DNA from 2 places in the Priestia sp. 179-F W1.4 NHS genome. Region 1 is predicted to be linked to the other one. Evidence: a T-box and tRNA genes for the amino acid it is inferred to sense, from the RefSeq annotation. Region 1 holds a T-box; the other holds one or more tRNA genes.
The links. The T-box of region 1 lies ahead of ileS (isoleucine--tRNA ligase). A T-box ahead of a tRNA ligase gene usually reads a tRNA of that ligase, here a tRNA-Ile.

Region 1 (5,835 bases):
TTGTCAAAGGTGATTTCTCCTTTCGAATCCCATGAGAGTATTCTGTATATATTTATTTTATTAGTTGTAGAGGTATGATTATCTCTTTTGCGGATTCTTCAGGATTCAAGTTATGCAGATAAGCATACGAGGAACCCCTCCAGTAAGTTTTCTATTCTCTTTTTCCTCCCTTTAAACTGTGTGTCTTTTCTGAAGAAAATTCATAGGATATAGCATCTTATCTGTATTAAGAAAGGGGTTATATCGTGGAGGAAACAAAGCTTACTGGACGAATCGTTACACCTGATGATGCGGAATATGATCAGGCTAGAACAAATAATAATTTAGGTGTGCCTAAATTTCCAAGAATAATTGTATTTTGTCAGAATACAAACGATGTAGTAAATGCATTGAAGTGGGTAAAGGAAAATCATGTCCCATTTCGAATAAGAAGCGGTAGGCATAGCTATGAAAATTTTTCACTAGTAAACGGTGGATTAGTAATTGATGTCAGTGAAATGGATAGAATCAAGATCGACAGTAAAAGCATGACAGCGAAAATAGAAGCAGGAGCTAATCTAGGGAAAGTATATAATGAATTATGGAAAAAAGGAACGACTATCCCTGCAGGTACGGAAAGCAGTGTTGGTCTTGTAGGCCTTGTGCTTGGCGGAGGAATTGGGATGTTATCAAGGTTGTTTGGGCTTACCTGTGATAATTTGTTTGAAGTTGAAATGGCCATAGTAAATGAACAGAGAGAAGTTGAACTCATTAAGGCAAATAAAAATCACAACAGTGATCTCTTTTGGGCTTGTTGTGGAGGCGGGGGCGGAAACTTTGGTATTGTTACGTCTCTTACATTCAAGGTGCAGCCTATCTCAAAGGTGTCAATCTTCTCAATTACATGGGAATGGGAAGATTTCGAAGCTGCTTTTGATGCATGGCAGCACTGGGCCACAAATACCGATAAGCGCTTAACTTCGGAGATTGAGTTAAAATCCAAGGAAGCAAATCAGATTATCGCTCAAGGTGAGTTTGTTGGTTCATCATTCAAGTTGAAGGAACTTCTGCAGCCTTTAATAGATGTTGGGTGTCCTAAAAAAGTAGTAATAAAGGAAGTTTCATATATAGAAGCTGTACAATTTTTTGACGATCCGAGCGGAAACCAACCCGCCCCTCGAAAAAGGTCAGGTTCTTTTCTTAATAAACCTTTTCCAAAAGACGCTATTTTAACAATGAAGCATTTTTTAGAAAATGCTCCGAATGAAAAATCTAGTATTTGGCACCAATCTCTCGGGGGAGCAGTAGAGGAAGTTGCCTCTAATGAAACGGCCTTCTATTATAGAGATGCTATTATTGCACAGGAATATCTTGCCACATGGAGCCATCCTTCAGAAGAGCGAGCAAATATTCGATGGATTGAAGAATTAAGAAATGCTTTATCGAGATATACAACTGGAGATTATGTGAACTGGCCGGACCGGTTCATCAGAGATTGGCCAACAGCTTATTATGGAGAGAATTTTAAAAAGCTTCGAGAAGTGAAACGAGCATATGATTCGTGCAATCTATTTCATTTCCCTCAGAGCATTCCGCCGTTTATTAACTGGTTTTAAAGAGCGTCTTTCAAGTCGGAGAGCCAAATAATACCCACCTTAAATGAGGTGGTTTTTTGTGTATATTTCCTTTTCCTGAGAGCGTGAAAAAGACAGCAAACAGTGGTAAGCAGTTATTTTATCAATAGATGGCTACGTTATACGGAGAAACATACATAAATATCATAAACATTGACATTCCCTTCCAAACCGCATACAATAGCTACTAATAAAAGCACACAAATTCGTTGAAGAGAATCAGTACGCTGCAAGTTTGTTCCACAGAGAGCTGGTGATAGCTGAAAGCCAGTGTTCAAGCCGCAGGGGAATATCCTCTCTGAGAAGTCAAACTGAACTATAAGTAAGTTTGAACGGTAGTCTACCGTTAAAAAGAACGCGTATGATTGTACGTTGCTGAGTGCTATTGATGAACGGATCAATAGAAGCCAGGGTGGTACCGCGGTTAAAACCCGTCCCTAGTCATAGGGACGGGTTTCTTTGTGTGCTTTTAACTTTAAAAGGAGTGGTATCACATGAAAGAAGTGAATGTAAGGGAGTCTTCGCAAGAGCGCGAACAGCGTATCCAGCAGCAGTGGCAAAAGGGAAATGTGTTTCAGCAGTCGGTTCAAAACCGAGAAGGGCATCCGTCGTTTGTATTTTATGAAGGGCCCCCGACAGCCAACGGTTTGCCTCACGTGGGGCACGCGCTAGGCCGGACGATTAAAGACGTGGTGGCTCGTTATAAAACGATGACAGGGCATCAAGTGATTCGAAAAGCAGGCTGGGATACGCACGGACTGCCGGTTGAGCTCGGTGTTGAAAAGCAGCTCGGGATATCCGGGAAGCATGATATTGAAAAATACGGCGTAGAAGCTTTTATCAACAAGTGTAAGGAAAGTGTGTTTGTGTATGAAAAACAATGGCGCACGTTCACGGAGCAGCTCGGCTATTGGGTTGATATGGAAGACCCTTACATCACCTTGGAGAATTCCTACATTGAAAGCGTATGGAACGTGCTTGGCACGATTCATGATAAAGGACTTCTTTATAAAGGACACCGCGTATCACCTTACTGCCCGAGCTGTCAAACATCATTAAGTTCACATGAAGTGGCGCAAGGGTATAAAGATGTAAAAGATTTAACGGTAACGGTGAAATTTAAAGTGAAAAATCTCGATAACGAGTATTTTTTAGGCTGGACGACAACGCCATGGACGCTTCCGTCAAACGTGGCGCTTGCGGTGCATGAAGAGATGAACTACGTTCGAGCCCAGCAAGGCGACAGCGTGTATATAGTGGCAGAAGCGCTCGCAGACAAAGTGTTAAAAGGAGAATATAGCGTTTTATCTCAACATAAAGGAAATGAGTTAAAAGGGATGTCGTATGAGCCGCCGTTTAATTTTGTGAAAGTGGAAAAAGGGCATGAAGTTGTAACGGCTGATTACGTAACGGATCAAAGCGGAACGGGTGTTGTTCATTTAGCACCTGCATATGGTGAAGATGATTACAGAGTCGTAAAAGAAAACGGCTTTTCGTTTGTGAACGTAGTGGATGAAAAAGGACAGTACACGTCTGAAGTGCCGCCTTTTCAAGGACGTTTCGTGAAAGACTGCGACGTTGATATCGTTCGTTATTTAGCAAATGAAGGCGTGCTGTATCATAAAGAAAAGCATGAGCACAGCTATCCGTTTTGCTGGCGATGCGACTCGCCGCTTCTTTATTACGCAAATGAAAGCTGGTTTATCCAAACGACGGCGTTGAAGGAACAGTTTTTGAAAAACAATGAAAGCGTGACGTGGTACCCGGATCATATCAAGCACGGCCGCTTTGGCAACTTTTTAGAAAATATGGTGGACTGGAACATCAGCAGAAAGCGCTACTGGGGAACGCCGCTGAACGTATGGGAATGCGGGGAATGTCAGCATCAAGTAGCGCCAAAAAGCATCAAAGAGCTTCAGAAACATGCGTCACATTCCGTAGATGACAGCATTGAACTTCATAAGCCTTATGTAGATGACGTGCAGCTAACGTGTCCGGTCTGCAGCGGAAAAATGAAGCGAACGCCGGAAGTGATTGACGTTTGGTTTGACAGCGGATCGATGCCGTTTGCGCAGTATCACTATCCGTTTGAAAACAGCGAACTGTTTCAAAAGCAGTTCCCGGCAGACGTTATCGCAGAAGGAATTGATCAAACGCGCGGCTGGTTTTACAGCTTGATGGCAGTTTCAACGCTGTTTACAGGAAAAGCACCGTATAAGCGTGTTCTGTCTCTTGGCCACGTCTTAGATGAAAACGGTCAAAAGATGTCTAAAAGTAAAGGGAATGCGCTAGACCCTGTTGATCTTATTCATACATTTGGTGCCGATGCGCTTAGATGGGCGCTTTTAGCAGACAGTGCACCTTGGAATCCGAAGAAATTTTCAGAGCGGGTCGTGCAAGAAGCGAAATCAAAAGTTATTGATACGCTAGTGAACGTGTACGGCTTTTACGTTCTGTACGCCAAGCTTGACGGCTATGACCCGAAGCAAACGTATGAATTGAAAAAAACAAAATTGGATGAGTGGATTCTTTCGCGTTTGCACAGCACGGTCAAGCGCGTAACAGTACATCTTGAAGATTACGGGTTTACAAGCGCGGCTCGTGAAATCGCGGTATTTATTGAAGAGCTAAGCAACTGGTATGTGCGACGTTCCCGCGATCGTTTTTGGTCAGAAGGAATGGACGGAGAAAAAGCAGCGGCTTACGATACGCTTCATAAAGTACTAGTGACGTTAAGTCAGCTATTAGCACCGTTTACGCCGTTTGTTGCGGATGATATTCATGAAAATCTAACAGGGAAAAGCGTTCATTTAGCAGACTATCCTGCATGTGATCAAACGAAAGTGAACGAAAAGCTGGAAAAAGAAATGGCAGCGGTGCTTCAAGTGGTGGAACTAGGCCGAAGCATCCGAAATACGCATTCGTTAAAAGTAAAGCAGCCTCTGCAAAGTCTTTCGCTTGTGGTAACGGAAGAAGATGTAGAGTGGGAAGCATACCATGATGTCATCAAAGATGAGCTTAATGTGAAGAACTTTAACGTGGAGCAAGACGACGACAAGCTTGTTTCATACGTGTTAAAACTCGATTTTAAACAGGCTGGACCGAAGTTTGGAAAACAAGTTAATGAGGTCAACCAAGCGTTAAAAAACCTTTCAGAAGAGAAAGGAAAAGAGTTTGTTGAACAAGGCAAGCTAAGTGTTACGCTTGCTTCAGGAGAAAACCTAACGCTTGAAACGGCAGACGTACTTGTTGAAAAAGTGCCAAAAGAAGGTTTTGCGGTTGCATCCAACGGCACGTACACTGCGTTGTTGGATACGGCTTTAACCGAAGAACTCGTACAGGAAGGAGTCGCTCGTGAAGTAATTCGAGCGGTTCAAGATTATCGCAAAAAGCTGGATTTACCCGTGAACTTACGTATTGATTTGGAACTTAGCGGAGACGAAGAAGTGAAGGAAGCCGTTGCGAAGTTTGAAACGCTGCTTCAAGAAAATCTTCTGCTGCATAGTCTCAGTGTGAAAGAAGCCATCAAAAACGGAGAGACGGTAAAAGTCGGAACAAAGCAAGTTACGCTTCGTGTTTTAAATCAGAACTGATAAAAAGCACTTACCTCATAGCAGGTAAGTGCTTTTTTACCTTTAATCAAACTGTCCGAGAACATTTTTAAGACTCGGCCAAACGATTTCAAAAGGAGCCGCTAGTACATAATCTTTTCCGTTTTCATCTTTAAAGTGTTGAACAAAACGATATTTTCCTACTTTGTAGTTAGGAGTTGCGATATCTAATTTGAGTGATTTCCCTGGCTTCAGCGTGACAGTTTTATCAGGAAACTCCAATCCGTTTAGCACAACTTCGTACCACTTTCCGTCTTTTAAGTGATCCGCCGTATTTTCATAAGGAATCGTTAAGGTATGCATCGAATTGTTTTGAATAACAAAAAAGCCAAACTGCGTTTTATCGTACTTTTCGCTTACAGCAGATAGCTTAATAGTTCCCCCATCAGTGTTAATGGAAGAAGGAATGTTTTTTTCTTGTTTGGCTCCAAGTTCCATTTTTTGACCGTTATAATCGATATAGCCAAAGATACAAAACAAGATAATAAAAATGCCTAGTATTAGTAAAAGTGTTCGTACTATTTTCAAGAGCTTTGCACCACCTTTTTATCACTCTTCCATTATACGGAAAACTTCTTGTTTGAAATAGTATGAATTTACATTTCCTATAT
Region 2 (5,835 bases), on a different contig from region 1:
TTACCTGCCATTGTTAAGATTTCTCCTGTGTGAGGATCCATCATAATCACAAAAGCACGGTCTAAAAACTGCGTTCCTTTCATTTTCTTTTTGGCTAAAAGCTGGTCCGTAATTTGTTTTTCTACCGCTTTTTGAAGCTCCATATCAATAGTTAAAACTAAATCACTGCCGCGTTCGCCTTTCGACACTTGAATTGTATCAAGGAGATTTCCTTTATCATCTGTTACATACTGGACTTTTTCTTTTTGACCGCTGAGCTGAGCTTCGTATTGCTTCTCTAAATAGCTCGTCCCAACTTGGTCATTTCGACTATAGCCTCTTGATAAGTAATACTGTACTTTATCTTTGGGCAGACCCTCGTTGGCAGAGGATACATTTCCAAGCAAAGTACGGAGAGTGCTGTTTTCTGGGTATGAGCGATCCCAATACGTTGTTGTATCAACACCCGGAAGTTCATCTAAATGCTCACTTACAACGGCATACTCTTCATTTGTCACACCGCTTTTAACAACTTGCGGGGTGTTAGAATAACCTGCCTCCATTTGGCGCTTAATAGCTAGAACTTCTAAATCACTCTTTAAACTTTCTAAATCTTTTTTAGAAATGCGGTCTAACTGACGTTGATACAGTTCGTCATCAGTCATTTCACCATCTTGAACTTTTTTGCGATCAGCTTTCGTAATTTTCTGCTCCGCTTCTTTAGGGTGAAGCATAATCCAATAATCCTTCATGTCGCGTTCTGTAATTTTTACCACGTTTTTAACATCTTTATTCTTTCTATTTTCTGGAATATCAATCACATTTGTGGTGTAAGGAACATCGATCATAGTGGCTAACTTCTTAGCGATGCGCAGCCTTTCTTCAGCTGTATTTCCTTGAAAACGAGTATATGTAATCGTATTTAAAGAGGTATTATCTACAATTACGCGGTTATACCGATCGTACATTTTCCCTCGAGGAACAGGCGTACTGACTGTAACGTCCTGTGTTTTTTCGACTTCTCGTTCGTAATTCTCACCGTACACAATTTGAACAAGTCCCAACCGCAAAATTAATACGGAAAATAGGGCAAATACGGTCAAGAAAAGTAAGTTCACACGAAAAGGCACGTGACTTTTTCTTCTTTTTTTCTTTTTCATACCAACACCTACACTTTATAAAACATATATACCATAACACCATAAAATCAGACATTTAGCAAATAAATAGACACCTGGCAGGTGCCTATTTACACAACGTATTTATTCTAAAAGAAAAGCGAGGCATTTTCCATAGTACAAATGAAGGAGCTAATAATACTCTAAGCTGGAGACTCTCCGTCTCCTTCATTTAATACTGGAGGAGTAACAGTCGTTTCTTTTTTGTGCAGAGGCTGTGAGATATGTCTTACACAAAAATAAATGATCGTATGCCCTGCTCCAACAATAGCTAATAAAATGGGAATACTTTTTGCTTCATCAAAAAATAGTACGGCTATTAAAAATAAAGATATGGAAACAACGCGCCCAATATTCAGAAATACTTCTCTGACAACAATGTATTCGATTCTTTTTGAAACAACGTCCTTTGCTCGTCCAATCACATCGTACGTTAGAGAAATGAATGGAACCAACAAAATAGGATAGGCAATAGCAATACAAACAGCATATATAATTAACTTTGGATACGATAAGTTAAAGATAAGCAAAAAGACTGCTCCATAGAGAAGGAGGCCCCCGGTGAAAATAAATCGAAGGCGATTTTTTTGCTTAATAAATCTTGAGGCTACATAGTATCCTACAAACGCCACCGCTGAATTCACCAGTCCATAAGTTCCTAAAGCTAATTCACTTCCCGTCGTAATAAATACCATGACAGATACGACAAAAATGAACGTACCTTCACGCAATCCTTGAAAGAAATGAGCCTGTAATACTCGATTCCAGTCTTTGTTGACTTTTCGTTCAGCCCACACTTCTTTAAATTTGTATACTCCTTCAGCTGCGCGTCTTGTAATAAAAAAACTAAGCACAACGGCACCGACAAACAATAGCAGAGATACACCAAACACAATTTTATACCCAAGTGATTCATACAAAGCGGAAATAACAAAGCCCGCTCCTAAAGGACCAATCATCCCTGCAAAAGAGTTTAAGATCCCTAAAAATCCGTTAAAAAAGTCTCTTGTATCAGGTTCTGTAATTTCAAAAGTTAGCACATTAAAAGCTAGCCAATAAAAGCCATATCCTATACCCAGCAGTCCACCAAGCAATACTAAATACTCGGCTGCGTTAGCTCCACAGACTAATACAGCGATATAAAAAACAGCTAAAAAAGATACGCCTAACCTTAAAACCACAACCCGGTCAATTCGTTTGGCCCATTTACCTGCTAAAATAAACGTAAGCGGCTGAAGCACCACTACCGCTAAATTATAAATAGCGAGATCCGAAAATTCGCCTGATTGTTTCCACAGATAAATGTTAACAAACGAATTGGAAATTGAAATAGCCAAGGCATAAAGACCGCCTATAATTAAAAGCAAAAGTAAATCTTTACTAACTTCTACATCTCCAACTACTTTTTTTAATAAAGGCATATCAAAAAACTCCTTTTCTCTTCTACACCTAGTGTGTGAAAAAGAAAAGGAGATATGTAAAAGAATTGGAAAACAAAAAAGCCAGTAAAGGTAATAATTACTTTACTGGCTCTTAAATACATCTTCAGCTTATTTTGCAGCGTCGTAACGCTTAGTAACTTCGTCCCATTTTACAACATTAAAGAATGCTGAAATGTAATCTGGACGGCGGTTTTGATAATTTAAGTAGTAAGCGTGCTCCCAAACGTCTAGACCAAGAATTGGCGTTTTGCCTTCCATTAATGGGCTATCTTGGTTTGGTGTGCTTGTTACTTCTAATTCGCCGTTGTTTACAACTAACCAAGCCCAGCCAGAACCGAAGCGAGTTTTAGCTGCATTTGCAAATTCTTCTTTGAATTGATCAAAGCTGCCGAATTTGCTAGCGATAGCGTCTGCTAATTCACCAGTTGGAGCACCGCCGCCGTTAGGGCAAAGGATTGTCCAAAATAATGAGTGGTTCGCATGACCGCCACCGTTATTGCGTACTGCTGTACGGATATCTTCAGGAACAGCATCTAAGTTTGAAATTAACTCTTCAATACTTTTGCTTTCTAAATCCGCTTTGCCTTCAACAGCAGCGTTTAGGTTTGTAACATATGTGTTGTGATGTTTTGTGTGGTGAATATTCATTGTTTCTTTGTCGATATGTGGTTCCAGTGCATCGTATGCATAAGGTAGTTCTGGTAATTTGTAAGCCATGAATAATTCCTCCTTCAAAATATGTAAGCATTTTGGCGCAAAAGCACCATATACGTTTAGATTAGCAAATTTACCCTACTCTTTCAAATAAAAAGTACCTAATCCATGATTTATATTTACCTAATTCCCATTCGCTATTCTTTTAAACATAAAAAAAGCTTCTTTTTCTCAAAAGAAGCTTTGAATAGACAATAGTATGGCGGAGGAAGAGGGATTCGAACCCCCGCGGGCTTTAACACCCCTGTCGGTTTTCAAGACCGATCCCTTCAGCCGGACTTGGGTATTCCTCCAACCCTATAAATGGTGGACCCTGCAGGACTCGAACCTGCGACCGGACGGTTATGAGCCGTCTGCTCTAACCAGCTGAGCTAAGGGTCCACGTGGCTCCACAGGTAGGACTCGAACCTACGACCGATCGGTTAACAGCCGATAGCTCTACCACTGAGCTACTGTGGAACAATATGAATTATGTATGTCACAAACGTAAATTGGAAAATAGCGGCGGAGGGGATCGAACCCCCGACCTCACGGGTATGAACCGTACGCTCTAGCCAGCTGAGCTACACCGCCATGGCTCCACAGGTAGGACTCGAACCTACGACCGATCGGTTAACAGCCGATAGCTCTACCACTGAGCTACTGTGGAACAATATAACATTTACTAGCGACATTAAAAATTTAACATGTTTCTGGCCTAAAGTCAATATATTATTTTAAAACAGCGTATAAAAAATAGGCAATCATCAACAGTTGAATAAATCCTTTCGAGATAGCGCCACTAAAAAAGCCAATAACCGAACCTACTCCAATTTTTACTGCGTTGCTAATTGTGGTCCGATGGACAATCAGTTCTCCTACAATCGCTCCGATAAATGGCCCTAAAATAATTCCAAATCCCGGAATAACAAACGGGCCCACAAGCAATCCAACTGTACTTCCCCAAACGCCTGCTTTAGTGCCTCCGAATTTTTTCACACCAATAATATTAGCGATATAGTCTGCTAAAAAAAGTGCGACAACTAACAATCCTTGTATCACCCAAAATAACCAGCTATAGGAGCTAAAATCATAAAATAAACCGTATATGACAAATCCTAGCGCTACAAATAGCACGCTTGGGATGATGGGATAAACCAACCCAACAAACGATACAACAAAGCTAATGATAACTAATGCCCAACATAAAATAGCCATGCCCGCACCTATCCTTTTTATTATTACTATTTATCATACAATAACCACTCCTATAAAGAAAGACCTTGCACCACGAGACCTTCCTTTATTTTACTTTCGAATATATCTTCAGATAACGATTTTCGAGTGTACCACTGTACTATTAACAGCACAGTCCTCAAACTGCCCGTAATAACCCCCAAAAACAATGACAGCAAAATCTGTACATATAAAGAAATGCTTTTGACAAAACGCTCCATCGCACCATTTTAATTGGTAACGTTTTCTAAAATCTATTGTAAACCTTAAATTTCCGCTATAAAATAAGGTATAATCAGAATTTTCAATAATAGGAGGCTTTACAATGAGCATGCTGAAAAAGATAGCATGGAGTTTTACTTCCTTCAAAAAAATAAGGTCGCTTCGCTTTGAGCATACGAATAAAACAATTGGCTTTGTGCTGTTTTTAACATTCATTTCTTTGCTGCCTACATTTTTCTTTATGACTTTGACGATTGTAAACGGCTATCATACCGCGACTACAGATCTCCCGAAATCTGTTTCTTCTTTTTCTATTTCAAATTCACAGCTTACGTCAAGCCAACCTTTCACAAAAAAAGTAAACGGTACCGCTTTTATCTTAGACCCCTCACATTCTATTGAACGGTTTCATTCTCCTGCTCATGCGATTGGCTTTCTAAAAGACGGAATTTACATCACAACTAATTCACAAACACAAACGTATTCATATGATTTATTAAATTGGCATCATAAAGATAAAAATGAACTGTTAAACTTATTGCACGAACAAAAGTCGTCTTTATACATACTTGTCCCTATCGCTATGCTTTTACTGTACGTATTAACATCTGGACTAAACTTCCTTTCTATTACCTGCCTTGCTTATCTTGGAAAACTGATTGGACTCATCACTAAGAAGCAGCTTCTTTTCAAACAGCTATGGGCACTGAGCGCTTATAGTACGGTAGCCTTCACGCTGCTTTATACGCTTTTGGAAGCTTTTTCTTTGTCTCTAGCAACACATAGCTCTCTTTACTGGATAGGAACGTTCTTCATTTACTTATTGCTCGTCACAAGGGTTCCTATGAGAAAAAAGGTAAAACCTAATAAAGCGATTGAAACATAACGAAATGAATCCAATCAACCGCTAGAAGCACCTACATACATAAAATCTATGTTTACCCTGCCAATGAAAAGCTCCGAACGAATTTAATTCTTGATCAAGAATCAAATTTGTTGGGAGCTTCTTCAACTAACATACTTTTGTCCCAGCCTCTTTATTTCTGTACAACTTTTCTTCTCCCCATTGCAGAAGAAAGAATCTT

Region 2: it has a tRNA-Ile gene. The T-box ahead of ileS (isoleucine--tRNA ligase) is inferred to sense a tRNA for this amino acid. The anticodon was not compared.

What each region holds. Positions count from the first base shown of each region.
Region 1 covers NZ_JBIQFF010000005.1:235,899-241,733, reverse strand. Annotated here, with positions in the region: gene ACH0CI_RS21755 (patatin-like phospholipase family protein) at 1-7, opposite strand, end outside; gene ACH0CI_RS21750 (FAD-binding oxidoreductase) at 246-1,595, shown strand; T-box leader at 1,814-2,055, shown strand; gene ileS (isoleucine--tRNA ligase) at 2,108-5,206, shown strand; gene ACH0CI_RS21740 (immunoglobulin-like domain-containing protein) at 5,249-5,752, opposite strand.
Region 2 covers NZ_JBIQFF010000001.1:376,227-382,061, reverse strand. Annotated here, with positions in the region: gene ACH0CI_RS01940 (peptidoglycan D,D-transpeptidase FtsI family protein) at 1-1,139, opposite strand, end outside; gene ACH0CI_RS01935 (MFS transporter) at 1,301-2,578, opposite strand; gene sodA (superoxide dismutase SodA) at 2,708-3,316, opposite strand; tRNA gene ACH0CI_RS01925 (tRNA-Ser) at 3,514-3,606, opposite strand; tRNA gene ACH0CI_RS01920 (tRNA-Ile) at 3,618-3,694, opposite strand; tRNA gene ACH0CI_RS01915 (tRNA-Asn) at 3,698-3,772, opposite strand; tRNA gene ACH0CI_RS01910 (tRNA-Met) at 3,813-3,886, opposite strand; tRNA gene ACH0CI_RS01905 (tRNA-Asn) at 3,888-3,962, opposite strand; gene ACH0CI_RS01900 (DUF456 domain-containing protein) at 4,025-4,510, opposite strand; gene ACH0CI_RS01895 (DUF1189 domain-containing protein) at 4,854-5,636, shown strand; gene ACH0CI_RS01890 (MFS transporter) at 5,788-5,835, opposite strand, start outside.